2 regions of the Massilia sp. UYP34 genome follow, and region 2 is predicted to be linked to the other one. Evidence: predicted binding sites of a transcription regulator. Region 2 holds the regulator's gene; the other holds the start of a gene.
What was found. Region 2 encodes FNR, which switches genes on or off when oxygen is low (the NO sensors DNR and NnrR bind a similar motif). Its sites were predicted from a motif close to TTGATNNNNATCAA; they were not measured.
Positions count from the first base shown of each region.

Region 1 (14,567 bases), on a different contig from region 2:
GCGCGACCCGGCCGTGCGGCCACCATGCCGAGCCGGACCGGGCGATGGGCTTCTGCATCTTCAACCAGGCCGCCATTGCCGCCGTTCACGCGCTCGAGACGCACGGCCTGCAGCGCGTGGCCGTGGTCGATTTCGACGTTCACCACGGCAATGGAACCCAGGCCGCATGCTTTCACCGGCCACAACTGTTCTTCGCCTCGAGCCACCAGTCGCCGCTGTACCCGGGAACCGGCGCGGCGCACGAGTCGGGGGCAAGCGGCAATATCGTGAACCTGCCGTTGCCGCCGGGCTGCGGCTCGACGCTGTTCCGGTCCGCCGTGGCGCGCGAGCTGCTGCCCGCCTTGCGGCGCTTCGCGCCCGAGCTGATCGTGGTGTCGGCCGGTTTTGACGCGCACCGCTGCGACCCGCTGGCCAGTATGGCCCTGGAAGACGAGGATTTCGCCTGGATCACGCGCGAGGTGATGGCAATTGCAGGGGAGGCGTGCGAGGGACGGATCGTGTCGATCCTGGAAGGCGGCTACAGCGTCGAGGGGCTGCTGGGCGGCAGCGCGGCGCATGTGCGTGCGCTGATGGGGCACTGATCGAATGCTGATTGGCGCGGGGGCGAAAGCCCCGCGCGGCCACGACAAACCCGGTTCGCGCTGCCCCAGGGGGCGCGCGCGCCGTGTCGTCGCGTGGTGGACCCTAAATTACAGGCCGCAATTGTAGTATGCCGGGTCCGAATCCTGGCCGGTGTAGCCTGGCTCGAGCTTCTCGCGCAGGTTGAGCGTGAGGAAAGCGACGATGAGCGACAGCAGCGAGTGCGACGGGGCTGCGAACGTGGTGTGGGCTGGTGCGTTGATCATGACTGGCTCCTGAAAGTTGGTTTGTGCGATGCAGTAAATATAGGGATTACTCAATCGTGCTTCCAATTTCGAGTTCTGATACCAGTTATGCTGTTCATGAATGTTTCCTACTAAAAACCGGCATTTTTGTGAGATCTGACGTTGGCGCGGCCGGTCATCCTGTGTGGCTGCGCAGCTACAAGCTCCTGTCAACGCCTTGCCGGTCAGCATCCGGACTGGCCGGCGTGTCCGGCATGGGCGAGGGAATCAGCGCGGCGATCCGGGTCTCCCCTTCATCGAGCAGGAACTGGCGAAACGCCCGCGCCACCGGTGGCAGCCGCTTTTCGCGGCGGTGCACCACGTACCAGTTGAGCATCAAGGGAAACCCCTCGACCTCCAGCACCACCAGGCTGCGCGCCGCGAGTTCGCGGCCGATCGTGTGAAACGACAGGAAGCCCAGTCCGATGCCGGCGATTACCGCCTGCTTGATCGTCTCAGTGCTTTTGATTTCCATCGCGACGGTCAGTTCGGCCAGGTGCGGGCCGAAGGCGTCCTGCATCGAGAACCAGGTATCGGAGCCCGGTTCGCGAATCACGAACGGGTGACGGACCAGGTCGCTCATCGGGATGCGCCCCGGTGCGGCTGCCGCCAGCGGATGGTCGGGCGCGGCCACGATGACGTAGGGGTGGGGGGCGAACGCATCGTTCTGCGTGTCGAGTTCGGCGGGGGGGCGCACCATCACGGCCAGGTCGGTGCGATTCGCCGCCAGCTTGTCCAGCAGCTCTTCGCGGTTGTGCACCGTCAGGTTCAGTTGCACGCCCGGATGCTGGCGCGCGAACGCGACCATCAGCTGTGGAAAGAAGTAGTCGCCGGCACTGATCACCGCCACGTTCAGCTTGCCGCCGGCGATTCCCTTGAGTTGTGCCATCGCATCTTCGGCCTCATCGAACTGCTGGATGATGGCGCGGCAGAAGTGCAGCAGCTCTTCGCCCGCCTGGGTCAGGTAGATCTTCTTTCCCAGCTGTTCGAACAAGGGCATGCCGACGTGGCCCTCGAGCGTGCGGACCTGGGTCGATACGGCGGGCTGAGTCAGGTGCAGCTCCTCGGCGGCGCGCGAAAAGCTGAGGCGGCGCGCGACCGTCTCGAAGACCTTCAGTTGTCGCAGTGTCGCGTTCTTCATCGGTGCCCCCATCCAGGTATAAGCAGTCGTTAATGATTATCCCTAAAAACTTTCACTATTACTCATCATTTTGTTGGACTACGATGGTTTCAACACAGCTCGACCGCAACCACCAAAGGAGAGTGCCATGACGACGATCTGCAGCAGCGACATCGATGCCGAATGCAACGCTTACAACGCGGCCTTTCATGAACTGGGACTGAGCTGGGTCTGGGACACCGGACTCTATGCGAGCGCGGTCGCCGGCGCCGACGACCGCACGGGCCTGCGCAATTACCTGGCGCGGCATCAACCGCACCTCCTGAGCGCGCACGACGCCGACTTCCTGGTCGAGGCGATCCTGGCCGCCAAGGAACGCTGCCAGGCGCAGCTGAGCGCCGCCGGCTGCAATCCCAGGGCTTTCATCGACTGGTCCGCGTTGCAGCAGCGCCAGATCGGCGCCTAGGCCCGAGCGGGCCTGCTGAGATTTTCGAATCTTAACCGTGGTCAAGGATATACGGAATCGGTTCTTCCACAATCAGCCATCCACCGACCCGACGTACGAGAGACATCATATGATCCGACACTGGATACGCTTTCAACACCTCGACACCGTACGTTTCGGCACGATCGAGGGCGACAAGATACGGATCTTCAAGGGCGATATGTTCGACAGCCCGCAGCGCACCGACCTGTCGGTGAACCTGGACGAGGTCGAGGTGCTCACACCGAGCGTGCCTGGCAAGGTGCTGGCGATGTGGAACAACTTTCATGCACTCGGCCAGAAGCTGGGCCTGGAGCCCCCGGACGAGCCGCTCTACCTGATGAAGCCGCCGACGTCCTACCTGGCGCCGGGCGGCACGATCCGCAAGCCGCGGTGCGAGGGCAAGGTGGCGTTCGAGGGCGAACTGGCGATCGTGATCGGCCGCCGCTGCAGCGCGGTCCCGGTCGAGGACGCTGCCGACTACGTGTTCGGCTATACCTGCGCCAACGACGTCACCGTGGGCGAGATCATCGCGCGCGACCCGACCTTTCCGCAGTGGGTGCGCGCCAAGGGCTTCGACACCTTTTGCCCGTTCGGCCCGGTCATCGCCACCGGGCTCAACCCGGCCATGCTGGTCGTGCGCACGACCCTGAACGGCGAGGTGCGCCAGGATTACCCGATCAACGACATGGTGTTTTCGGTGGCCGAGCTGGTCAGCCGGATCTCGCAGGACATGACACTGGAGCCAGGCGACCTCCTGCTGTGCGGGACGTCGGTCGGCGTCGGCTCGATGCGCCCGGGCAGCACGATCGAGGTAGAGATCGACGGCATCGGAAAGCTCATCAATCGGTTCGAGTAAACGACAAGGGGTGGGTCATGAAGATCGCAGTGATTGGAGCGGGAGCAATTGGCGGCCTGGTCGGCGCGAGGCTGGCGCTGGCGGGCGAAGAGGTGACGTTCATCGTGCGGGGAGCCAATCTGGCGGCGATTCGCGCCAACGGCATCAAGCTCATCGAGATGGATGGCGAGGAGAAGGTGGCCTCGGAGGTGCGGGCGACGGACGACTATGACGCGGCCGGCGAGCAGGACCTGGTGATCCTGGCCCTCAAGGCGCACCAGGTCGATGGCGTATCGGCCCAGATCGGCAAGCTGTTCGGGCCGCGCACCGTGGTGGTGACGATGCAGAACGGCATACCTTTCTGGTATTTCCACCGCCATGGCGGCGAGTTCGACGGGCGCACCGTGCACAGCGTCGACGCCGGCGGCGAACTGGCGCGCCGGATTCCCCCGGAGCGGGTGCTCGGCTGCGTGGTCTATCCGGCCGCCGAACTGGTGGCGCCGGGCGTCATCCGGCACATCGAAGGCGCGCGCTTCCCGCTGGGGGAACTGGACGGCACGGCGAGCGAGCGGGTGACTGCGGTGTCGGCCTGCTTCCAGAACGCCGGCTTCAAGTCGCCGGTGCTCGACAATATCCGCGCCGAGATCTGGCTCAAGCTGTGGGGCAACGTCTGCTTCAATCCGATCAGCGCGCTGGCTCATTCGACCCTGGTCGACATCTGCCAGTACCCGCTCACGCGCGAGCTGGCGGCGGAAATGATGCGCGAGGCGGAAGCGGTCGCCACCAAGCTGGGCATCACCTTCCGCGTGCCGCTGGACCGCCGTATCGAGGGGGCCGCGCAGATCGGCAAGCACAAGACCTCGATGCTGCAGGACGTGGAGGCGGGCCGGGGACCCGAGATCGATGCGCTGGTCGGGTCGGTGATCGAACTGGCGCGCATGACCGGCACACCCACGCCGCATATCGATTCGGCGTATGCGCTCGTCAAGCTGCTGGAGCAGACCATGACCGAAGAGGGCGGCGGGGTAAAGCTGCAGAGGGCGGTGACGCCGGTAACGCCGGTATCGACAGTTTAGCCGCATGCACGTCGCCCCCGCGGAGGCGGGGGCCCAAGTTTGCAAGCGTCTCGGTAACGCATGCAGCGCTTGGGCCCCCGCCAAGGCGCCCGGCGAGGGCGGGGGCGACGTTTTCGAGCAAACGAAGCAAACAGCTTTGCTCGACCTTCAGATCTTTCCCCGATTCTTCAGGCGGCTCAGCGTTTCCGGCGACAGGTTCAGGTACGCCGCCAGTTCTTTCTTCGGCAGCCGTTCGAACAGGTCGGGGTGCTTGCGCATGAAGCGGTGGACCCGGCCCGGCGCGTCGAGCAGGTGCAGCGTGATGGTGTGCGCCATGATGGCGCTCATCAGGTTCATGACCTCGTATTCGAAGGCCTGCTTCACGGTGCGGTGGCTTGCCAGGTAATCGACCCATTGGGGCAGCGGCATGCGCGCCACCCGCACCTTGGTGACGCAGGCGATGGAAAAAGGCGTCGGCGTCTTGAGGCACCAGGCGGCGTAGCTGGTTTCGATGTCGCGTTCCGCCGAAAAGCGCAGGATCATTTCCTTGGCTTCCTGGTTGGAGACCTGGCGCTTGAGGATGCCGTCCAGGATGAAGTACTGCGACATCTCGTGCACACCCTGGTTCAGCAGCAAGTCGCCTTTCTGGTGGTTCTCGATCGTCAGGTACGGCTCGAGCGCCGCCATTTCACTGTCGCGCAGTTCCTTGAGCACTACATTCTGCTTTAACTGCAGACGAATGATGTTTCGTTCCGAGTGATTTGCAATAGTCGTCATGAACGCGGTCGATTTTCGTGATTCTCACATGATGCGGCCAAAATTGACCATGGTCAATGAGACAAATCAGACGTGCTGGATATGATGGTTTGCGGGCGATACACACCGCGTTCTGCCCGGATCGACAATAACTGGAGACAGCAATGACTAACCACGTATCGGTAGACGTGACCGACGGCTTCCACCTGGTAATCGATGCCCTGAAACACAACGACATCGATACGATCTTCGGCCTGGTCGGCATTCCGATTACCGACCTGGCGCGCCTGGCGCAGGCCGAGGGGATGCGTTTCATCGGCTTTCGTCATGAACAGAACGCCGGCAATGCCGCGGCAATCGCCGGCTACATGACGCAAAAGCCGGGTATTTGCTTGACGGTCTCGGCGCCGGGCTTCCTCAACGGCCTGACGGCGCTGGCCAACGCCACCACCAACTGCTTCCCGATGATCCTGATTTCAGGATCGAGCGAACGCGAGATCGTCGACCTGCAGCAGGGCGACTATGAAGAAATGGACCAGCTGAACGCGGCCAAGCCCTACGCCAAGGCGTCCTACCGCATCAACAAGGCCGAGGACATCGGCGTCGGCGTCGCGCGGGCGATTCGCGCCGCCGTCTCGGGCCGCCCGGGCGGCGTCTATCTCGACCTGCCGGCCCAGCTGCTGGCGCAGACGATCGAGGCAGGCCACGCCAAGCGTTCGCTGATCAAGGTGGTCGACCCGGTGCCGCGCCAGATCCCGGCGCCGGACGCGGTGCAGCGCGCGCTCGACCTGCTCAAGGGCGCGAAGAAGCCGCTGATCCTGCTCGGCAAGGGCGCCGCCTACGCGCAGGCCGATGCGGACATCCGCGCGCTGGTCGAGCGCACCGGCATTCCCTACCTGCCGATGTCGATGGCCAAGGGCCTGTTGCCCGATACGCATCCGCAGTCGGCCTCCGCGGCCCGCTCCTACGTGCTGGCCGAGGCCGACGTGGTGGTGCTGATCGGCGCGCGGCTCAACTGGCTGTTGTCGCATGGCAAGGGCAAGACCTGGGGCAAACCCAAGCAGTTCGTCCAGATCGATATCTCGCCCACCGAAATCGACAGCAACGTGGCGATCGCCGCGCCCGTGATCGGCGATATCGGCTCGTGCGTGGCGGCCCTGCTCGACGGGCTGGACGGCGCCGGCATCGCGAAGCCGGATGCCGAATGGCTCGACCCGATCGCCGAGCGCAAGGAGCAGAACATGGCCAAGATGGCGGCACTGCTCAATCGCGATGCGGCGCCGATGAACTTCCATACCGCCCTGCGCGCGATCCGCGACGTCCTCAAGCAGCATCCGGACATCAACCTGGTGAACGAGGGCGCCAACACCCTGGACTATGCGCGCAGCATCGTCGACCAGTACCAGCCGCGCAAGCGTTTCGACTCCGGCACCTGGGGCATCATGGGGATCGGCATGGGCTATGCGATCGGCGCGGCCGTCGTCAGCGGCAAGCCGGTGGTCGCGATCGAAGGCGACAGCGCCTTCGGTTTCAGCGGCATGGAACTCGAGACGATCTGCCGCTACGAGCTGCCGGTGACGACCATCATCTTCAACAACAACGGCGTCTACCGCGGCACCGACGTCAACCCGACCGGCGGCAAGGACGTCGCCCCGACCGTGTTCGTCAAGAACGCCCGCTACGACAAGATGATCGAGGCCTTCGGCGGCATCGGCTACCACGCCACCACGCCGGAAGAGCTGACCCGGGCGCTGAGCGAGGCGATCGCGGCCGGCAAGCCGGCCCTGATCAATGCCGTGATCGACGAGTCGGCCGGCACCGAAAGCGGCCGCCTGACCAATCTGAATCCGCAAAGCAACGCGAAAAAGTGACATCACGCGCGACACAGCGACAGGCACGACCGCCGGCGCCCATGAGGCCGCCGGTGGTTTCCGCAATATCGACTGCATAAAGGAGACTGACATCATGAGCAAACCACTCGAAGGCATCAAGATCATCGACTTCACCCACGTCCAGGCCGGCCCTGCCTGCACCCAGCTGCTGGCGTGGTTCGGCGCCGACGTGATCAAGGTCGAGCGTCCCGGCGCGGGCGACGTCACGCGTTCGCAGTTGCGCGACATCCCCGGCGTCGACGCCCTGTATTTCACCATGCTCAACAGTAACAAGCGTTCGCTGACGCTCGACACCAAGAAGCCAGAAGGAAAGGAAATCCTGACCAAGCTGATCAAGGAGTCGGACGTGCTGGTGGAGAACTTCGGCCCGGGCGCGCTCGATCGCATGGGCTTTACCTGGGAGCACATCAAGGAATTGAACCCGGGCATGATCGTGGCGTCGGTCAAGGGCTTCAGCGACGGTCACCACTACGAAGACCTGAAGGTCTATGAAAACGTGGCACAGTGCGCCGGCGGCGCGGCCTCGACCACCGGTTTCGACGACGGCCCGCCAACCGTCAGCGCCGCCGCCCTGGGCGACAGCAATACCGGCATGCACCTGGCGATCGGCATCCTGACCGCCCTGCGTGCGCGCGACACCACGGGCAAGGGCCAGAAAGTGGCGGTGTCGATGCAGGACAGCGTGCTCAACCTGTGCCGCGTCAAGCTGCGCGACCAGCAGCGCCTGGACCGGGTCGGCTACCTCGAAGAATATCCGCAGTATCCGCACGGCAAGTTCTCGGATGTCGTGCCGCGCGGCGGCAATGCCGGCGGCGGCGGCCAGCCGGGCTGGGTGCTCAAGTGCAAGGGCTGGGAGACCGACCCCAACGCCTATATCTACTTCACCATCCAGGGCCATGCCTGGGCGCCGATCTGCAAGGCGATCGGCAAGGAAGAGTGGATCGACGACCCCGCGTACATGACCGCCCTCGCGCGCCAGGACAAGATCTTCGACATCTTCGGGACGATCGAGGAGTGGCTGAAGGACAAGACCAAATTCGAGGCGGTCGACATCCTGCGCAAGTACGACATCCCGTGCTCGCCGGTGCTGTCGATGAAGGAAATCGCCGCCGATCCATCGCTGCGCGCCAGCGGCACGATCGCCGAGGTCGAGCACAAGGAACGGGGCAAGTACCTGACCGTGGGCAGCCCGATCAAGTTCTCGGACATGAAGGTCGAGATCAAGGGCTCGCCGCTGCTGGGCGAACACACCGACGAAGTGCTGGAAAGCCTGGGATACAGCAGCAACGAGATCGCGGCGCTGCACGAAAAGCAGGTGGTGTGAGCGCGGAACTGGCTGGATAAAACGAAACTTCGGTGCGCGTCGGCGGTCTGCCGCGCGCACCTTTTTTTTCATGGGGGAGATACCATGCAGGCTGATATCGATTTCCAACAACTGCTGCAGGCACTGGGCGACGGCGTCATCGTTTGCGATGCACAAGGCGACATCACGTTCTGGAACGCCGCCGCCACGCGCATTTTCGGCTTCACCGAAAGCGAGGCCATCGGGAAGTCGCTGGACCTGATCGTGCCCCAGCGCCAGCGCCAGCGGCACTGGGACGGTTATCACAAGACCATGGCCACCGGCGAGACGCGCTATGGCGCCGACGTGCTGCGGGTGCCGGCCGTGCACAAGGACGACAAACCCTTGTCGATCGCCTTCACGGTGGCGCTGCTGCACGGGCCGGACGGGGAAGTGTCGGCGATCGTCGCCGTGGTGCGCGACGAGACCGAACGCTGGGGAGAAGAACGCAAGCTGCGCGCGCGCCTGGCCCAGCTCGAGACAACGCAGGCTTGAGCGTGCGCCTGGAAGTGCGCTTCATGTTGGTCCTGCGGCCCCGGCACGTCATTCCGCGGCCCCGGCACGTCATTCCGCGGCCCCGGCACGTCATTCCAGGGCCCGGGCACGTCATTCCACGGCTCGAGCACGTCATTCCCGCGACCCGAGCACGTCATTCCGCGACCCAAGCACGTCATTCCCGCGAAGGCGGGAATCCAGGTTTTACGCGTTGCCGCTGCGCTCTAACGGAGTGGCTGCATAACGGGCTTGGATTCCCGCCTGCGCGGGAATGACGCATCCAGGCCGCGGGAATGACATATCCACGCCGCGGGAATGACGTGTTCAGGTTGCCGGAATGACTTTGGCAATCAACCTGCGTCGCCACCCGGCGGCGGCGGCGGCATGTGGTCGCGCCGGTGCTCCAGCAAGGCTTCGATCACGAACGGGTTGAGTCCTTCGCCCTGCGTCTCGTCGATGTGCAGGAACAGCCGGCTGCGCATGCGCGGCGCCCAGAAGCGCTGCAGGTGGTTGGCGATCTCGGTGCGGCCCTCCGTGGGGTCGGGATAGGACGCGAAGAAGGTGCCGATCTGGTTGGCCATGGTGACCAGGTTGTCGATGTTCATGCGGACTCCATAGCGATGTTGGCGCCGTGGGCGTAGGCGACGAAGTCGTCGCCGCGGGCGAAGGCGACCAGGGTCAGGCCGCAGCCGAGCGCGGTACGGACGGCGAGGGCGGTCGGCGCCGAGATGGCGACCAGCGCGCCGATGCCGACGGTGGCGGCTTTTTGCACCATCTCGACGCTGGCGCGGCTGGTGATCAGGCAAAAACCATCGGCGAGGTCGGCGCCTTGCAAGTGCAGGCCACCGATCAGCTTGTCGAGGGCGTTGTGGCGGCCGACGTCCTCGAACGCCGCGCGCGGCGCGCCGTCACGGCCGCACCACAAGGCCGCGTGGGTGGCGCCGGTGAGGCGGTTGAGCGGCTGCCGGGTCCTGGCCTGCGCCAGGGCGCGGCGAATCGCCGCGCCGGACAGCGCGCGCGTGGGCGCGAGAAGCGGCAGGGGACGGATCACCTGGGCCAGGCTGTCGGCGCCGCACAGGCCGCAGCCGGTGCGACCGGCCAGGCTGCGCCGCCGTTCCTTGAGGCGCATGAAGGCTTTGGCGGCCACGTCGATGTGGGCGGTGATGCCCGCCGCGCCGCGTGTGATCTCGACCCCGTAGCATTCGGCGGGCGAGGCGATGATGCCTTCGCTGAGCGAAAAGCCGAGCGCGAATTCTTCCAGGTCGGCCGGCGTCGCCAGCATCACGGCGTGCGAGACGCCGTTGTACTCGAGCGCCACCGGCACTTCTTCGGCCAGCTCATCCTCGGTCGGGGCCTCCGGTGCGGCCGCGCCCGCGCGCATGCGCGCGACCGCCATGCGCGCGCTCGGCGCGTAGGCCACCGCCGCTACATGGTCTTGCGGCGCCAGGTCGATGGCGCACGTCATGCGACCGGCTCCGCCAGGCCCAGCTGCATCTGATTGAAGCGGGCATATTCCAGCTGCCAGTCCGACTGTTGCTGCACCGGCATCACCTGCACCGCCGTGACCTTGTATTCGGGGCAGTTGGTGGCCCAGTCGGAATTCTCGGTCGTGATGACGTTGGCGCCCGATTCGGGGAAGTGGAAGGTGGTGTAGACCACGCCCGGCTGCATGCGCTCGGTGACCATCGCCCGCAGCACGGTCTCGCCCGCGCGGCTGTGGATACCGACCCACTGGCCATCCTCGATGCCGCGCTCCTGGGCGTCGTGCGGGTGGATCTCGAGCCGGTCTTCGGCGTGCCAGCGCACGTTCTCGGTGCGGCGCGTCTGCGCGCCGACGTTGTACTGCGACAGGATGCGGCCGGTGGTCAGGATCAACGGATACTTGCGCGTCACCTTCTCGTCGGTGGCGACGTATTGGGTGATGATGAAACGGCCCTTGCCGCGCACGAAGCCGTCGACGTGCATGGTCGGCGTGCCTTCCGGCGCCGCGTCGTTGCATGGCCACTGGATGCTGCCCAGTTCGTCGAGGCGCCGGTAGCTCACGCCGCTGAAGGTCGGCGTGAGCTGCGCGATCTCGTCCATGATCTCGGACGGGTGGCGGTAATTCATCGGATACCCCAGCCGGTTCGACAGCGCCATCGTGACTTCCCAGTCGGCATAGCCGGCCCGTGGCGGCATTACCTTGCGCACGCGCGAGATGCGGCGTTCGGCATTGGTGAACGTGCCGTCCTTTTCCAGGAACGAGGAACCCGGCAGCAGCACGTGGGCATACTTGGCGGTCTCGTTCAGGAAGATGTCCTGCACCACGATGCATTCCATCGCTTCGAGCGCCGCGGTGACGTGCTGGGTGTTGGGGTCGGACTGGACGATGTCTTCGCCCTGGCAATACAGGCCCATGAAGCTGCCGTCGAGGGCGGCCTCGAACATGTTCGGGATGCGCAGCCCCGGTTCGGCCTGCAGCGGCACGCCCCAGGCCTGTTCGAACAGGGTGCGCACGGTGGTGTCCGAAACGTGGCGGTAGCCTGGCAGCTCGTGCGGGAACGAACCGATGTCGCACGAGCCCTGCACGTTGTTCTGTCCGCGCAGCGGATTGACGCCGACCCCGGCGCGGCCGACGTTACCGGTGACCATCGCCAGGTTGGCAATGCCCATGACGGCGGTCGAGCCCTGCGCGTGCTCGGTCACGCCCAGGCCATAGAAGATCGCGCCATTGCCGCCGAGCGCATACAGGCGGGCGGCTTCGCGCACCTGCTGCGCCGGCACGCCGGTGATCGCTTCCATCGCTTCCGGCGAGTTCTCGGGCTGGGCGACGAAGGCGCGCCACTGCGCGAAGGCGCGCAGGTCGCAGCGCTCGGTGATGAAATCGTTCGCCATCAGGCCTTCGGTGACGATCACGTGGGCCAGCGAACTGATGATGGCGACGTTGGTGCCCGGCCGCAGCTGCAGGTGGTAGTCGGCGCGGATGTGCGGCGACCTGACCAGGTCGATGCGGCGCGGATCGATGACGATCAGCCGCGCGCCCTGGCGCAGGCGCTTCTTCATGCGCGAGGCGAACACCGGGTGGCCGTCGGTCGGGTTGGCGCCGATGACCAGGATCACGTCGGCCTTCTCCACCGACTTGAAGGTCTGGGTGCCGGCCGATTCGCCGAGCGTCGTTTTCAGGCCGTAGCCGGTCGGCGAGTGGCACACGCGGGCGCAGGTGTCGACGTTGTTGTTGCCAAACGCCGCGCGGACCAGCTTTTGCACCAGGTAGCCTTCTTCGTTGGTGCAACGCGACGAGACGATGCCGCCGATCGCGTCCCGGCCATGCTTGGCCTGGATGCGCTTGAATTCGGATGCCGCGTAGTCGAGCGCCTCGTCCCACGACACTTCCTTCCAGGGGTCGGTGATCTTCGCGCGGATCATGGGTTTCAGGATGCGGTCCTTGTGGGTGGCGTAGCCCCAGGCGAAGCGGCCCTTGACGCAGGCATGGCCCTCGTTGGCCTTGCCGTCCCTGGTCGGCACCATGCGCACCACCTCGTTGCCCTTCATCTCGGCATTGAGCGAGCAACCGACGCCGCAATAGGCGCAGGTGGTGGTGATGCTGTGCTCGGCCTGGCCGAGCCAGATGACCGATTTCTCGGTGAGGGTGGCGGTCGGGCAGGCTTCGACGCAGGCGCCGCACGAGACGCATTCGGACTGCATGAACGGTTCGTCCTGGCCGGCCGACACGCGCGCGTCGAAGCCGCGCCCCGAGATGGTCAGCGCGAAGGTGCCTTGCGTCTCTTCGCAGGCGCGCACGCAGCGGTTGCACACGATGCACTTGGACGAATCGAAGGTGAAATAGGGGTTGCTCTCGTCCTTGCCGAGCTTGAGGTGGTTGGCGCCTTCGTAGCCGTAGCGCACTTCGCGCAGGCCGGTGACGCCGGCCATGTCCTGCAGCTCGCAATTGCCGTTGGCGGGGCAGGTAAGGCAGTCGAGCGGGTGGTCGGAGATGTACAGCTCCATCACGCCCTTGCGGATCTCTTGCAGCTTGGCGCTCTGGGTGCGCACCACCATGCCCGCCTCGGCCGGCGTGGTGCACGACGCCGGATAGCCGCGGCGGCCTTCGATCTCGACCAGGCACAGGCGGCAGGAGCCGAACGGCTCCAGGCTGTCGGTGGCGCACAGCTTGGGGATGTTGATGCTGTTCTCGGCCGCGGCGCGCATCAGCGAGGTGCCGGCCGGGACGGTGACCTGGACGCCGTCGATGGTCAGGGTGATCATCTCGGTGGCGATGTGGATTTCTTTCGCCGGCGTGCCGAAGTCGCGGGTGAGGATGGTTTCGATCATTGCCTTTTCTCCTGGGCCGCCGTTCAGGCGGCCAATTCGTCGCCGGCCACCTGGCCGAAGTCTTGCGGGAAGTGGTTCAGCGCCGACAGCACCGGGTAGGGCGTCATGCCCCCCATCGCGCACAAGGAACCATTGAGCATGGTGTCGCACAGGCTGCGCAGCAGGATCACCTGCTTGGGACGCTCATCGCCGGCGCGGATCTTGTCGATCACCTCCACGCCGCGGGTGGAGCCGATGCGGCAGGGCGTGCACTTGCCGCACGATTCGACGGCGCAGAACTCCATCGCGTAGCGCGCCAGATTGGCCATGTCGGCGCTGTCGTCGTGGACCACGATGCCGCCATGGCCCAGCACCGCCCACAAGGCGGCGAAGGCTTCGTAGTCGAGCGGGGTGTCCCACTGCGACGGCGGCAGGTAGGCGCCGAGCGGGCCGCCCACCTGCACCGCCTTGATCGGGCGGCCGCTGGCGCTGCCGCCGCCGTAGTCAACCAGAATCTCGCGCAGCGTGGCGCCGAACGCCAGCTCGATCAGGCCGCCGTTCTTGATATTGCCGGCCAGCTGCACCGGCAGGGTGCCGCGCGAGCGTCCCATGCCGAAGTCCTGGTAATACTGCGGTCCCTTGTCGAGAATGATCGGGACCGAGGCCAGCGACAGCACGTTGTTGATGACGGTCGGCTGGCCGAACAGGCCGGCCAGCGCGGGCAGGGGCGGCTTGGCGCGCACCACGCCGCGCTTGCCCTCGATGCTTTCCAGCAGGGCGGTTTCTTCGCCGCAGATGTAGGCGCCGGCGCCCTTGCGCACTTCCAGCTCGAAGGCGCGGCCGCTGCCGGCGACGTTCGGCCCGAGCAGGCCCGCGCGCGTGGCCGTCTGGATCGCGTGATCGAGCGCCGCGATCGAATGCGGATACTCGCTGCGCACATAGATGAAGCCGCGGGTGGCGCCGACCGCGAGGCCGGCGATCGTCATGCCCTCGATCAGGACGAAGGGATCGCTCTCCATGACGATGCGGTCGGCGAAGGTGCCGGAGTCGCCTTCGTCGGCATTGCAGACGATGTATTTCTGGTGGCCGGGCGCGCGCAGCACCGTGTTCCACTTGATCCCGGTGGGGAAGGCGGCGCCGCCGCGCCCGCGCAGGCCCGAGGCGGTGACCGCGGCGACGATGTCGGCGCCGCTCATGGTCACGGCCTGGCGCAGGCCGCGGTAGCCGCCGTGGGCCTCGTATTCGCCCAGCGACAGCGGATCGGTGATGCCGCAGCGGGCGAAGGTCAGGCGGGTCTGGCGGGCCAGATACGGAATCTGTTCGACGAGGCCGAGCGCCAGGCGGTGCGTGGATTGGCCGTCGTGGAAACCGGCATCGAACAGGGCGGCCACGTCGCTTTCGTCGACGTTGCCGAAGCCGATGCGCCCGTTCG
Region 1 is NZ_JBWBRF010000028.1:9,269-23,835, reverse strand. Features, by position in the region: gene ACZ9AQ_RS22870 (histone deacetylase family protein) at 1-581, shown strand, start outside; gene ACZ9AQ_RS22865 (hypothetical protein) at 690-845, opposite strand; gene ACZ9AQ_RS22860 (LysR family transcriptional regulator) at 1,021-2,004, opposite strand; gene ACZ9AQ_RS22855 (HAD family hydrolase) at 2,132-2,449, shown strand; gene ACZ9AQ_RS22850 (fumarylacetoacetate hydrolase family protein) at 2,559-3,326, shown strand; gene ACZ9AQ_RS22845 (2-dehydropantoate 2-reductase) at 3,344-4,381, shown strand; gene ACZ9AQ_RS22840 (Crp/Fnr family transcriptional regulator) at 4,529-5,137, opposite strand; gene oxc (oxalyl-CoA decarboxylase) at 5,281-6,987, shown strand; gene frc (formyl-CoA transferase) at 7,082-8,332, shown strand; gene ACZ9AQ_RS22825 (PAS domain-containing protein) at 8,417-8,845, shown strand; gene ACZ9AQ_RS22820 (formate dehydrogenase subunit delta) at 9,196-9,450, opposite strand; gene fdhD (formate dehydrogenase accessory sulfurtransferase FdhD) at 9,447-10,310, opposite strand; gene fdhF (formate dehydrogenase subunit alpha) at 10,307-13,156, opposite strand; gene ACZ9AQ_RS22805 (formate dehydrogenase beta subunit) at 13,180-14,567, opposite strand, start outside.
Region 1: a site for FNR is predicted at 5,181-5,194, ahead of oxc (oxalyl-CoA decarboxylase). Genes of this name have one in related genera too.

Region 2 (14,567 bases):
CCAGACCACCCGGGGCTTGAGCGGCCTGGGCACGCTGCCGGCCGCGAACATCTACCGCCCCGATCCGCGCCAGGCGCCGATCACGCCGGTCGACGTGCGCCGCACCGGTGCCTACAACGAGGGCCAGGTCGACACCCAGAGCGTCTACGTGTTCGACACCGTCAAGGTCGGCGAACGCTGGATCTTCAATGGCGGCGTGCGCCTGGACCACTTCCGCGGCGACTATTCGGTGGTGGCGCTGACCAATAACGTGCTGACCCCGACCCGCTTCAAGGTCGGCGAGAACCTCGTCAACGGCAAGCTGTCGGCCCTGTACAAGCCGACCGCCAACAGCAGCGTGTATGCGATGGTGGCCAGCTCCAGGCAGCCGCCGGGCGCCAGTTTCACCGTGTCGGGCAACGCCAACAGCGCCCAGAACCCGATCTACGAGCCGCAAAAGACGGTCACCACCGAGTTCGGCGGCAAGCTCGACCTGCTCAAGTCCAGACTGTCGCTGTCGGCCGCGCTGTTTCGCACCGACGTCGAGAACGAGGTCGAGCAGGATCCGGCCGACCTGCAGTACTACCAGACCGGCGAGAAGCGGGTGCAGGGCGTCGAGCTGGGCGCGACCGGCGCGCTGGCGCCGCACTGGCTGATCAGCGCCGGCTACCTGTACTTGGACACCAGCGTCGAGCGTGGCCGCAACGTCACCGCCGCCGGCGAGAACAGCCTGACCTACACGCCGAAGCAGTCGTTCACCGCCTGGACCTCGTACGACCTGCCTTGGGGCCTGCGCATCGGCGGCGGCGCGCGTTTTTCCGACAAGCTGGCGCGCGGCACCGACGGCGCGATCGGCACCCCGGCCCATACCGATTCGTACTGGGTGTTCGACGCCATGCTCGGCTACAAGGTGAGCAAGAACGTCGACCTGCGCCTGAACCTGTACAACATCGGCGACGAGAAGTATGTCGCGGCCATCAACAAGAGCGGTTACCGCTACACGCCGGGCACGCCGCGCTCGGCCAGCCTGACGGCGAACGTGCGCTTCTGAGGCGTTCGATGGCAGGGGCGGGCCTGCGGTGCGTCACCGCCGGTCCGCTTCTGCTATGTTGAGTCCACCTTCATGGAGGGACGACATGGAACGATTCCTGATCATCTATCGCGGCGCATCCGAACCGGGCGAGCGCCAGGAAGACCGCTGGGCCGCCTGGTTCGAGGCCCTGGGCCCGGCCTTGCTCGATCCGGGCAGCCTGACGCAGGACAGCATCGAGATCCCGAGCCGCCTTCTCGGCCCCAAGCCGTCCGGCGGCTCGCTGTCGGGCTACTCGGTGATCGAGGCGGCGGACTTCGACGCGGTGGTGCGCCTGGCGCAGGATTGCCCGATCTTCGACGAGCGCGGCTCGGTCGAGATCGCGCGGCTGGGGGCCGGGGCCGGCGCGGCCTGAAGCCGGGCGGCGCCTGCGGTATACTCGGCGCCCATGCGCATCCAGCTTTTCTCCGACCTGCACCTCGAACGCTACCCCGGCTTCCAGCCGCTCATCCTGCCGGACACCGACGTCGTGGTGCTGGCCGGCGACATCGGTTCCTACCAGGCCGGCTCGCGCCTGGAAACCCAGGATTTCGGACTCGAGCGCTTCTCTCCCGCATTGCCGGCGCTGGCCGGCAAGCGGGTGCTGTTCATTCCCGGCAACCACGAGTTCGATGCGCTCGACCATGCCGCCGCCTATGACCGGCTGCGCGCCACCTGCGAGCGGCTCGGCATCGTCTGGCTCGACCGCGAGATCGTGGTCATCGATCACGTGCGCTTCATCGGCACCACCTTGTGGAGCGATTTCGACGCGCTGGCGCTGCGCGAGGCCGACCTCACCAGGCAGCTGCAGCAGCGCAACAAGGCGTTCCGCGCGGCGAACTATTACCTGAGCAAGAACACGACCCTGAAGGATGGCGAGCAGGTGCTGGCCGAGGGCATCCGCGCCATGTCGCTCGATTGCCAGGCCTGGCTGGGCGCGGCGCTGGCCACGCCGTTCGAAGGCAAGACGGCCGTCGTCACCCATTTCGCGCCGAGCCTGATGAGCGCCGATCCGCGCTACGGCCTCTCGGCCGGCACGGCGGGCTTCTGCAATGCGCTCGACGGCCTGTTCAAGCACGCGCAGCTGTGGATGCACGGCCACCTGCACTGCCTGAACGACTACGTGGTCGAGGGCCGCGACGGCCCCCTGTCCTGGTCATGCCGCGTGGTGGCCAATCCGCTCGGCTACCTGAGCAAGGGCGAGCAGGAGGGTTTCCGGCCCGAGCTGGTGATCGAGCTGTAGGCAATCCTGCTACTGCGTCGCCTCGCCGGCCGACGAGAGGGTGCCCATCAGGGCCTCGAATCCGTCGCCTGCCTCTGGCGGGCGTTCCTGTTCCGCATGGTCGGCATACTCGGCATACACCCAGTCGCCGCCGGCGCGCGCCACGCCTTGCGGCGGCAGCGGCTCGTGCTGCGCTGTCTTCGCCAGCGCCACGCGCATGAAGTCGATCCACATCGGCAGCGCCAGGGTCGAGCCGAATTCGCGGCCGCCGAGCGAGCGCGGCTCGTCGTAGCCCATCCACGCGACCGCCGCCACCCCGCCGCCGTAGCCGGCGAACCAGCCGTCGACCGCGTTGCTGGTGGTGCCGGTCTTTCCGGCCAGGTCATGCCTTTGCAGTTGGCGCGAGGCCGCCGCCGCGGTGCCGACGCGGGTGACGTCGCGCAGCATGCTGTCGACGATGAAGGCATTGCGCTCGTCCAGCACCCGGGCGCTTTCCTGGCGCGGCCGTGGCGCCGCATGCTCGAACAGGACCTTGCCGTCGCCATCCTGGATGCGCGCGATCAGCCACGGCTGCACCCGGTAGCCGCCATTGGCCAGCACCGCATAGGCGCCGGCCATCTGCAGCGGCGTGACGGCGCCGGTGCCGAGGCCAAGCGTCAGGTTGCGCGGCTGGCGCGCGGCGTCGAAGCCGAAGCGCGCCAGGTGCGCGCGGGCATAGTCGACGTCCAGCGCGTGCAGCATCCGCACGGTGGGCACATTGCGCGAGCGCGACAGCGCGTGGCGCACCGTGACCGGACCCTCGAACACATTGTCGTCGTTGCGCGGCGACCAGTTGGCATGGGCCTGCCCGGCGTTCAGCTCGAGCGGTTCGTCGAGGATCTGCGTGCCCGGGAAGAAGCCGCGTTCCAGGCCCGCCGAATAGACGAAGGGCTTGATGCTCGATCCCGGCTGGCGCCAGGCCTGGGTCACGTGGTTGAACTGGTGGACCGAGTAATCGAAGCCGCCGACCAGCGCGCGGTAGGCGCCGGTGTCGGTGTCGAGTGCCACGAAGGCGGCCGCCACCTCGGGCAGCTGGGCGATCGACGGGGCGCCGCCGGCGGGCCTGGCCAGCCGGATGACGGCGCCGGGCGCCAGTCGCGTCGCCGGCCTGGCCTTGCCCGACAGGGCGCCAGCGGCGAAGGCCAGCCCCGCTCCGGTGATCTCGACGGCCTCGCCGTTGGCAAGCAGGGCGCGCACCCGCCTGGGCGAAGCGGCGACGACCACCGCCGCGCTCAAGCCGTCGACAAAGGGGCGTTTCTGCAGGGCGGCGGCGATCGCGTCCAGTCTTTCGCCGGCGCCGGCCGGCAGCGCGATGCGCGCTTCCGGGCCACGGTAGCCGTGGCGGCGGTCATAGGCGAGCACGTTGCGACGTACCGCTGCGTAGGCCGCATCCTGCTCGGCGGCCACGATGGTGGTCGTCACCGTGATGCCGCGCTCGTAGGCCGCCTGGCCGAACCGGGCATGGACGGCCTGGCGCGCGAGCTCGGCGACCCAGGCCGCGCGCCGATTCAGGGTGGCGCCGTCGCTGCGCACCTGCAGGCGCTCGGCCAGGGCGTGGCGGTACTGCGGTTCGGTGATCAGCGCCAGTTCGCGCATGCGCCCCAGCACGACCTGCTGGCGCTTGCGGGCCGCCTGCGGATTCGATACCGGGTTGCTGCTGGAAGGGTTCTGCGGCAGGCCGGCCAGCATCGCGATCTCGGCCAGGGACAGTTCGGGCAGCGGCTTGCCGAAATACGTGCGCGCCGCGCTGGCGAAGCCGTAGGCGCGCTGGCCGAGGTAGATCTGGTTCAGGTAGACCTCGAGGATCTGGTCCTTGGACAGCGCCTGCTCGATCTTGTAGGCGAGGGCGACCTCGCGCAGCTTGCGCGGCAGGGTCTTGTCGCGCGACAGGAAGAAGTTGCGCGCCACCTGCATCGTGATGGTCGAGGCGCCCTGGCTGCCGAAGTCGCCGATATTGGCCTTGGCCGCGCCGAGCGCGCGGATCCAGTCGACCCCGCCGTGCTCGTAGAAACGGGTGTCCTCGATCGCCAGCACGGCCGCCTTGAGCAGCGCCGGCACCCTGGATACGGGGACGAACTCGCGCCGCTCGGCGCCGAATTCGCCGATCAGGACCTGGTCGGCGGTGTACACGCGCAGCGGGATCTTCGGACGGTAGTCGGTGACGGCCTTGATGTCGGGGACCTCCGGCAGGATGGAGGCGCCGGCCACGCGAGGGGCGGTCGCGAGCAGCAGGGAGCAGAACAGGATGACGAGGGAGCGGGGTGATTTCATGACGGCTTCGTGGACGGTTGGTCGAACGCGGCCGATCTTACTGTCGCGCGCCGCCCGGGTCATGCGCAAAGGCCCAGGTAGCGCGACATGCCCCAGAGCGCAGCGTCTGGCGCTACCTTGGTAGCGCCGTCGGTGGGCGGCGCATTCGGGGCAGGGGCCGACGCGGGTCGCACGGAACGGGTATCCTTGCGCCAGTCGATTTTAATCAGGAGAGATGGATGAACACCAAATACAGCGCACTGGTCGTCGGCGCCAGCGGCATCATCGGCCATGCGGTCGTGCGCGAGCTGCACGGACGACCCGACTGGAAGGTGCGGGCCTTGCCGCGCACCTTCGTGGACGGCGTCGAGACCGTCAAGGCCGACCTGACCGACGCCCAGGCCAGCGCCAGCGCCCTGGAAGCGGCGCGCGATACCACCCACGTGTTCTACGCCGCGCTCAAGGGCGGGACCGACCTGCTCGACGAGGAGCGGATCAACGCCGGCATGCTGCGCAACCTGCTCGACGGCCTGAAGGCGGTCGGCGCCCCGCTGCAGCGCGTGGTGCACTATCAAGGGGCCAAGGTGTACGGCGTGCACCTGGGCCACGCGCAGGCGCCGTTCTACGAGGACGACCCGCGCCACATGACGCCCAACTTCTATTATGCCCAGGAAGACCTGCTGCGCGAGCGCGCCGCCGCCGGCGAGCTCGAATGGTCGATCCTGCGGCCCGACGTGGTGGTGGGCGACATCGCCGGCAATCCGATGAATATCGCGATGGTAATGGGCATGTTCGCCGCGCTCAGCAAGGACGCCGGCGCGCCGCTGCGCTTCCCGGGAACCGACAAGGTGTATTCGGGGGTGCTGGCCCAGACCACCGATGCCGACTGGATGGCGCGCGCCAGCGTCTGGGCGGCGCTCGATCCGGCGGCGCGCGGCGAAGCGTTCAACCTGGTCAATGAACCGTTCCGCTGGGAGCGCGTGTGGCGCCAGGTGGCGGCGGCCTTCGACATGGAAGTGGGACCCACGCAGCCATTCTCGCTGGCCAGGCAGATGCCGCTCAAGGCGGCGGCGTGGGAGCGCATCGTGCAGCGCCACGGCCTGCAGTCGATGCCTTTCGAGAAGCAGGTCGGCTGGTGGTTCGGCGACTTCGTGTTCAATACCGAGTTCGACATGGTGTCGGACATGGGCAAGATCCGGCGCGCCGGGTTTACCGAAGCGGTGGAGCCCGGCGCGACGATCGTCACCGCCCTCGAGCGGCTGCGCGCTGCAAAATGGCTGCCCTGACGGTGTAGCTGGCGCGGGCGCCGACGGCGTAGAATGGCCGGGTTGCGACGGCGCCGGCCCTGCCTTCGCATCCTGTGTCCAATCTCGCCTATCCGACCGCATGATTTTTCCACCATCCCTTACGCGCCCGCGCCGTCAGGCAGCGCTCCTCGTGCTGGCTTGCAGTGCCGGGGCGGCCCTCGCCGATGACGGCGACGCCATCAATCCCGACCGCCCCGACGTCGCCAACTCCAGCCAGGTGGTCGGCCATGGCCGCTTGCAGCTCGAGATCGGCGTCGACTGGGCTCGCCAGCGCAACGACGACCTGCACGTGCGCACCTTGAGCACGCCGGCGCTGCTGCGTATCGGCCTGGGAGACACGACGGAACTGCGCGTCGAGACCGACGGCCGCAGCATCGAGCACGCCGTCGATCCGGCGACGCGCGCACGCACCACGAGCGCGGGCTGGAACGCCACGTCGATCGGATTCAAATGGCGTTTTGCCGACGGCGAGGGCGTGCGTCCTGCGCTGGGGCTGATCGGCGCCATCGCGCTGCCGACCGGCAGCGCGGCACTGCGGGCCAAGGGTGTCCTGCCGCAGATGGTGCTGGCAGCGGAATGGGAGCTGCCAAACGGCTGGTCGCTGGCCGTGACGCCGGGCGCCGGCGCCGATGTGGACGATGACGGCGCGCGTTACCGCTACGCAATCCTGGCGGCGTCGCTGGGCAAGAAATTCACTGAACGCGTCCAGGGATTTTTTGAAGTGGCGGCGCCGCAGATCGCCTCGGCGTCGCATGGCTGCGATCGGGTGCAGGTCGACGCGGGCGTGAGCTGGCGACTGAACAGGAATTGCCAGGTCGATGCGATGGTGGTGCATGGGCTGAATCGGCATACGCCCGATCTGGGCCTGGCGTTCGGGTTATCGGTGCGACGCTGAGGCCGCAGCGGTTGCATCGGTCATCCGCGGTGCAGCCGATCGCCCCGGCGCACGCGGTCGTCACTGCGCAGGTGCAGCTCGCAAGAGAGCCGCGGCGTCATGGCTTCACGCCATCGGGCTGCAGGCGTCGGTGCCGGCCGCCAGCGCCTTGAGCTTGACCGGATCGAGCAGCGTCACTTCGCGCCTGTCGACGTGGAGCCAGCCCTGCTTCCGAAAGCGCGACAGCAGGCGGCTGACGCTCTCGATGGTCAGGCCCAGGTAGTTGCCGATGTCTTCGCGCGACATGCGCAGCTGGAAGCGGTCGGCGGCATAGCCGCGGGTGGCGTAGCGCGCCGACAGGTTCACCAGGAATACGGCGAAGCGCTGCTCGGCGCGCATGTTCCCGAGCAGGAGCATGACGTTCTGCTCGCGCGTGATTTCCTGGCTCATGATGCGGTGAAAGTGACGCAGCAGGGTCGGCACCTCGCCGAACAGGTCTTCCAGCCGCGTGAATGGAATCTCGCACACCTCCGAGTCTTCCAGCGCCACCGCGTCGCAGTGGTGGGTGCCGCTGATCGCGTCCATGCCCAGCAGTTCGCCGGCCATCTGGAAGCCGGTGATGTGGGCAGCGCCGGCGGCGTTCACCAGGCTGGTCTTGAAGTGGCCGAAGCGCACCGCGTACAGGTTGCGAAACGGCTCGCCCACGCCGTACAGGCGCTCGTCGCGCGCGAGCCGGCGGCGCCGGCCGATGATCTGGTCCAGGCGATCGATCTCGGCGTCGTCGAGGCCCATCGGCAGGCACAACCGGTGCATGCTGCACTGGGCGCAGGACTTGAGCGCATGGAGGTTCAGGTGCGGCTCGGCTTGCCGGGGCAGGGGCTGGCTCATCAGGAATGGTCGTTGTTGTTCGGCACACCGGGAATTATAGACGCCTTGCCTGGCTGATCCTCCTGCACTGCCGCTCGTCGAATTTCTTGCAAGAATTGTGATGCACGCTGCCGGAATGCGTTGGCCGCAACTGTGCGCGCTCGATATGAATCGGCGTCTACACTTGGTCCACAACTTGGACAACTGGAGTGATCGACAGTGTCATCTTCAAGTGCGAGCGGGTCCGCCGATACCGCCTTCTTCGCGGTTGCCGCGCCGGCCGCACCGCCCAGCGGCGAAGACCAGGCCAGGGCCGACCTCTACGCCTTGCTCTCGCGCCTGCTCCTCGCGGCGCCCGACGCCGCCTTGCTCGCCGCGCTCGCCACCAGCGATCCGATCCTGGCCGAGGGCGGCGATCCGGCGCTGGAACGCGCGTGGGAGCCATTGACCCTGGCGTCCGGCGTCATGGACGCCGAGACCGTCCACGCTGAATTCAACGCGCTCTTCGTCAGCATCGGCACGCCGCCGGTCGACCCGTATGGCTCGCGCTACCTGGCCGGCTACATGAACGACACGCCGCTGGCGCTGCTGCGCGCAGACCTGGCGCGGCTTGGCCTCGCGCGCATGCGCGGCCGGGGCGAGTTCGAGGACCACCTTGGCGCGCTGTGCGAGACCATGCGCGTGCTGGCCGCCGGCGCCCCCGGCATCCGGCGCCAGCCGCTGGCGCTGCAGCGGCGGTTCTTCGAGGCCCACATCGGCGGCTGGTGCATGCGCGCGCTGGACGACATCGCCGCTGCCGACGGCGCCAACTATTACCGCCTGGTCGCGCGCTTCGCGCAGGCATTCCTGGCAATCGAGGCGGAAAGCTTTGAAGTGGAAGGGGAGACCGATGAGCAAGCATGACCAACAGACGCCGGGCCAGCCCGATCCGGCGCGGCGCTGCTTCCTGAAGGCGGCTCCGCTGGGCGCGCTGGCGGTGGCCGCCGCCGCCCCGGCAAGCGCGGCCCTGGAGGCCGCCCCGGCGGCGCCCGACCCCAGGGTCAAGCGCGGCTACCACGAGACGGAGCACATCCGCCGCTACTACGAGACCGCCGCCTACTGGTAGGCAAGCCGAGGTATCCCATGTCACTGGTCAAGTCTACGCGCGACAGCGCCCTGAAGCGGCGCCACTTCCTGGTCGGGGCCGGCGTCGCCGCCGGCGCCGGCGCCCTGGCGCGCCACCTGCCGCTGAACGTGATCGAAGCGGCCCAGGCCGATCCGGTGCCGAATACCCCGGTGCCCACCGAGGTCAAGCGCACCGTATGCAGCCACTGCTCGGTCGGCTGCTCGGTGGACGCGGTGGTCGCCAACGGCGTCTGGGTGCGGCAGGAGGCCGCCTTCGATTCGCCCATCAATATGGGCGCCCACTGCGCCAAGGGCGCCTCGGTGCGCGAGCACGCCTTCGGCGAACACCGCCTGCGCTATCCGATGAAGCTGGTGAACGGCAAGTACCAGCGCATCTCCTGGGACCAGGCGATCGACGAGATCGGCGACAAGCTGCTGCAGCTGCGCAAGGACGCGGGGCCGGATGCGCTGATGGTGATCGGCAGCTCCAAGCACAACAACGAGCAGGCCTACCTGCTGCGCAAATGGGTGTCGTTCTTCGGCACCAACAACTGCGACCACCAGGCGCGCATCTGCCACTCGACCACGGTCGCGGGCGTGGCCCAGACCTTCGGCTACGGGGCGATGACCAACTCGTTCAACGATCTGCACTACAGCAAGGCGGTGCTGTTCATCGGATCCAACCCGGCCGAGGCGCACCCGATCTCGATGCTGCACTTCCTGCACGCCAAGGAGCTGGGCGCCAAGATGATCGTCATCGATCCGCGCTTTACCCGCACCGCGCGGTTCGCCGACCACTACGTGCGCGTGCGGCCCGGCACCGATATTCCGCTGGTGTGGGGCATGCTGTGGCATATCTTCAATAACGGCTGGGAAGACAAGAAGTTCATCGAAGAGCGCACCTGGGGCATGGAGGACGTGCGCGCCGAGGTCATGAAGTGGCCGCCGGCGAAGGTGTCGGACGTGACCGGCGTGCCGGAATCGGCCGTGCGCATGGCGGCCGAGATGCTGGCCACCAACCGTCCTTCGTCGGTGGTCTGGTGCATGGGCATTACCCAGCACCATGTCGGCACCGCCAATGTGCGCGCGCTGTCGATCCTGCAACTGGTGCTGGGCAATATTGGCATCCCGGGCGGCGGCGCCAACATCTACCGCGGCCACGACAACGTCCAGGGCGCGACCGACGTCGGCCCCAATGCCGATTCGCTGCCCGGCTACTACGGCCTGGCCGAAGGCGCCTGGAAGCACTTCGCCGCGGTCTGGGGCGTCGACTACGAATGGATCAAGTCGCGCTACGGTTCCCGTGAGCTGATGGAAAAGCCCGGAATCACGGTGTCGCGCTGGTTCGACGCGGTCAACGAGCAGAACCAGTTCATCGACCAGCCGAGCAATCTGCGCGCCGTGCTGTACTGGGGCCACGCGCCGAACAGCCAGACCCGCCTGCCGGACATGAAGGCGGCCATGCAGAAGCTCGACATGATGGTCGTGATCGACCCCTATCCGAGCATGACGGCGGCGATGCACGGCCGCACGGACGGCGTCTACCTGCTGCCGGCGGCGTCGCAGTTCGAGACCCAGGGCTCGTGCACCGCCTCGAACCGTTCGATCCAGTGGCGCGAGCGCGTGATCCAGCCGCTGTTCGAATGCAAGACCGACCAGGAGATCATGTACCTGTTCGCGCGCAAGCTGGGCTTCGCCGAGGAACTGTGCAAGAACATCAAGGTAGTGCACAACGAGCCGGTGATCGAGGACATCCTGCGCGAGATCAACCGCTCGTGCTGGACCATCGGCTACACGGGCTGCTCGCCCGAGCGGCTCAAGCTGCACATGGAAAACAAGCACACGTTCAACCCGACGACGCTGCGCGCCGATTCCGGCCCGTGCAAGGGCGACTACTACGGCCTGCCCTGGCCATGCTGGGGCACGCCGGAAATGAAGCACCCCGGCACGCCGATCTTGTACGACCTGAGCAAGAGCGTGGCCGAGGGCGGCCTGCCGTTTCGCGCCAACTGGGGCGTCGAGCATAACGGCTCGAGCCTGCTGGCGGCCGACGGCTCGGCCAACAAGCACAGCGAGCTGGACTTCGGCTACCCGGAGTTCGACCACGTGTTCCTGAAAAAACTGGGCTGGTGGGCCGAGCTGACCCCGGCCGAGCAGGCCATGGCCGATGGCAAGAACTGGAAGACCGACCTGTCGGGCGGCATCATCCGGGTCGCCATCGCCCACGGCTGCGCGCCATTCGGCAATGCGCGGGCGCGCTGCAACGTCTGGAACTTCCCCGATCCGGTGCCCGTGCACCGCGAACCGCTGGCCACGCCGCGGCGCGACCTGGTGGCGCAGTACCCGACCTACGACGACAAGGCCAACCACTGGCGCCTGCCGACGCTGTATCAATCGGTGCAGGCGGTCGACTTTTCGAAAGACTTCCCGCTGATCATGACGTCGGGCCGCCTGGTCGAGTACGAGGGCGGCGGCGAGGAAACCCGTTCCAATCCCTGGCTGGCCGAGCTGCAGCAACACATGTTCGTCGAGATCAACCCGCGCGACGCGGTCCAGATCGGCGCCAGGCTGGGCGAGTACGTGTGGCTCGAGACGCCGACCGGGGCGCGCATGAAGATGATGGCGATGGTCACCGAGCGCGTGCCGGTGGGCCTGGTATGGGCGCCGTTCCACTTCGGCGGCTGGTGGATGGGCGAAGACCTGGAGCAGCATTATCCCGAACATGGGGCGCCGATCGTGCGCGGCGAGGCCATCAACACTGGCTGGACCTATGGCTATGACGCCGTGACCATGATGCAGGAAACCAAGGTATCGCTGTGCCGCGTGGTGCGCGCCTGAGCTGAGGAGACCGACATGCCAGCAAGAATGAAATTCATCTGCGACACCGAGCGCTGCATCGACTGCAACGGCTGCGTGACCGCCTGCAAGAACGAGCACGAACTGGCCTGGGGCATCAACCGGCGCCGCGTGGTGACCATCAACGACGGCATCCCGGGCGAGCGCTCGGTGTCGGTCGCCTGCATGCATTGCACCGACGCACCGTGCCTGGCCGTGTGCCCCACCAACTGCATCTACCACACCGAGGACGGCATCGTCCTGCACAGCAAGGACCAGTGCATCGGCTGCGGATACTGCTATTACGCCTGCCCGTTCGGCGCGCCGCAATTTCCCGAGTCGGGCCTGTTCAACCACCGCGGCAAGATGGACAAATGCACGTTCTGCGCCGGCGGCCCGGAACCGGACACCTCGGAAGCCGAGTTCAAGAAATATGGCCGCAACCGCATCGCCGAAGGCAAGCTGCCGGCCTGCGCCGAGCAGTGCGGCACCAAGGCGCTGCTGGGCGGCGACGCCGACATCATCGCCGACATCTATCGCCAGCGGGTCGAGACGCGCGGCTATGGCCCGCAGCTGTGGGGCTGGAAGATCGCCTACGGCAGGCCGAAACGCGGCGGCGCGTACAAGGCCGAGGGCAACTTGCCGCGCGTCAACCAGGACCTGCGCGATGCGCAGAACAATCCGCGGAGGTTCCCGACATGAAGCCCTCAACATCGTGCCCGGTGCGCCTGGTCCCGATCCTGCTGACCGTGCTGCCGGCCGTGCTGCTGGCCGGCTGCCTCGAAGTGGACCAGCACCCGCTGTGGCTGCACGGCGAGTACGCCGGCAAGAAGGACGATCGCCACTACCAGCGCCGCTTCCACAACGACCGGCTGGCCTGGTGGGCCACGATCGAGAACCGCAACGGCAAGCAGAACGAATACAACCGGGCCAACCCCTGAGGAGGCGACATGCGAGCGAACACCAAGGCGTCCCGCGCCGCGCCACTCCTGGCGCTGCGCGCCATGCTGTTCCTGGCGGCGGCGCTGGCCTTGTCGTCCAGCTGGGCCGGCGTCAAGAACGAGCGCGCCACGCCGGCGTATGCCGAAGAGCAGACCATGCTGCAGATCGAGGCCGATTCGGCGGTGCCGGATCCGGGCCTGCTGCAGTCCGAATCGGGCCGCGTGCACATGGACCGCCATTACCTGGGCCAGTACGGCAGCACGGAGGGCAACGTCATCGTCCAGCGCGGCGGCAACACCTGGCGCCACTTGCGCAACGGGCCGCTGGCGAGCATCGCCGGCTTCCTCCTGCTGGCGGCGCCGCTGGCGATCTTCGTGTTCTACCGCACGATCGGCCCGGCCAGCCAGGTGGCCGAGGCCGGGCGCAAGCTGCAGCGCTTCAATCGCTGGGAACGCCAGGTGCACTGGGCCACCGCCTTCAGCTTCATCGCCCTCGGCGTCACCGGCATCATCATCATGTATGGCAAGAAGATCCTGCTGCCATGGATGGGGCACGACCTGTTCTCGTGGGTGGCGATCATCTCGAAATACCTGCACAACTTCGTCGGGCCGCTGTTCATCCTGTGCTCGATCCTGATGTTCCTCACCTTCCTGAAGCGCAACTTCTACAACCGCGCCGACTGGCAATGGGTCAAGCAGGGCGGGGGCATCGTCAGCCACAAGCACGTCCCGGCGGGCTTCTTCAATGCCGGCGAAAAAACCTGGTTCTGGGGCGGCGTGGCGCTGCTGGGCCTGATCATGTCGGTCACTGGCCTGGTGCTCGACTTCGCCGTCGGCCAGACCCGCTACGTGATGCAGGTGGCCAACGTCCTGCATGTGGGCGCCGCGGCGCTGTACATGGCGGCCGCGATGGGCCACGCGTACATCGGCACCTGGGGCACGCCGGGCGCCTATGAGGCGATGCGCTACGGCACGGTGGACGAGAACTGGGCCAAGGCCCACCACCGGTTGTGGTACGAACAGATGAAGACCGGCGTCCCGCCCGGCATGGACAAGGACGGCAACATGGTGCCTGGCCAGGGCGGCCAACCGCGACCCGGTCCGGCGCACTGAGGAATGGTGATGAAACGACGCACTGCATCGACGATCGGCGGCATGGCCCTGGCGGCCATCGTGCTGGCCGCCTGCGACCGCGACCAGGCGCCTGCCGCCAACGGCGTGATCCAGACCAACTACCCCGGCCAGGTCTCGGCCGGCGGCATGACCAGCGGCCAGATCATGGCGCGTACGGCGCGGCCGGAAACCGACGCCACCTATGCCGGCGGCACGCCGGGCACCGCCGGCGGCTCGGGCGGCAATACCAGCGGCGCCGAGACCGGCGGCGCGACCCGGGAAACCGGCCAGGGGCCGTCGAGCGGCGTCACCCAGCCCTCTAGCGCCGGGCGGGAAGGCAGCAATCTGCCGTCGGGCGAGCATCGTCCCAGCGCGCCGGCGCCGGGAAGCACCGAAGCGCCAGCGGCCAGCAATGCCGCGCCCCAGGGGCAGTCAGGAGGGACACGATGATGACCAGGCGATTGCGCGCCTTGCCGGCGCTGGCGTTCGGCTTGAGCCTGGCCGGCGCATCCTGGGCGGCCCTGCCGCCGCCTTCGCCGGCCCAGGCCCAGGCCGCGGCGGCGAAGAAGGCCGAGGCCGACGCCAAGGCGGCCAGGGACAAGGACGCATTGCACGCGTCGATGGACCGGATCAGCGCCCAGTGGCGCCAGCGCGCCGCGCAGGAGGGCTGGACGATCAGGCCGCCGCCGCCCGTGACCGGGCCGCTGGGTGTCGCCGCCTCCGATCCCACCCCGGCCGGCGCCGGCGTGCCGGCGCCGGCCCCTGCCGGCGGCGCCCCCGGCACCTCGGGCGCCGCGCCGGCCACGGCCGCCGCGCCGCGCGGGGCGCGTGCGCTGCACGCGGCCGAAGTGCCGGTCAAGAGCGAGAAGCTGGGCACGGCGCGGCCAAGCGAGGACGTCAAGCAGGGGCCGACCCGGTCCCTGCCGGCCGGCGCCGCGCCGACCGTCAACAAGCATGGCGTCCCCGA
Region 2 is NZ_JBWBRF010000002.1:102,542-117,108, forward strand. Features, by position in the region: gene ACZ9AQ_RS03865 (catecholate siderophore receptor Fiu) at 1-1,030, shown strand, start outside; gene ACZ9AQ_RS03870 (YciI family protein) at 1,116-1,424, shown strand; gene ACZ9AQ_RS03875 (metallophosphoesterase) at 1,458-2,291, shown strand; gene ACZ9AQ_RS03880 (penicillin-binding protein 1A) at 2,301-4,580, opposite strand; gene ACZ9AQ_RS03885 (SDR family oxidoreductase) at 4,799-5,845, shown strand; gene ACZ9AQ_RS03890 (transporter) at 5,946-6,761, shown strand; gene fnr (fumarate/nitrate reduction transcriptional regulator Fnr) at 6,867-7,628, opposite strand; gene ACZ9AQ_RS03900 (TorD/DmsD family molecular chaperone) at 7,827-8,510, shown strand; gene ACZ9AQ_RS03905 (formate dehydrogenase) at 8,497-8,712, shown strand; gene ACZ9AQ_RS03910 (formate dehydrogenase subunit alpha) at 8,730-11,549, shown strand; gene fdh3B (formate dehydrogenase FDH3 subunit beta) at 11,565-12,248, shown strand; gene ACZ9AQ_RS03920 (hypothetical protein) at 12,245-12,487, shown strand; gene ACZ9AQ_RS03925 (formate dehydrogenase subunit gamma) at 12,497-13,600, shown strand; gene ACZ9AQ_RS03930 (hypothetical protein) at 13,610-14,050, shown strand; gene ACZ9AQ_RS03935 (hypothetical protein) at 14,047-14,567, shown strand, end outside.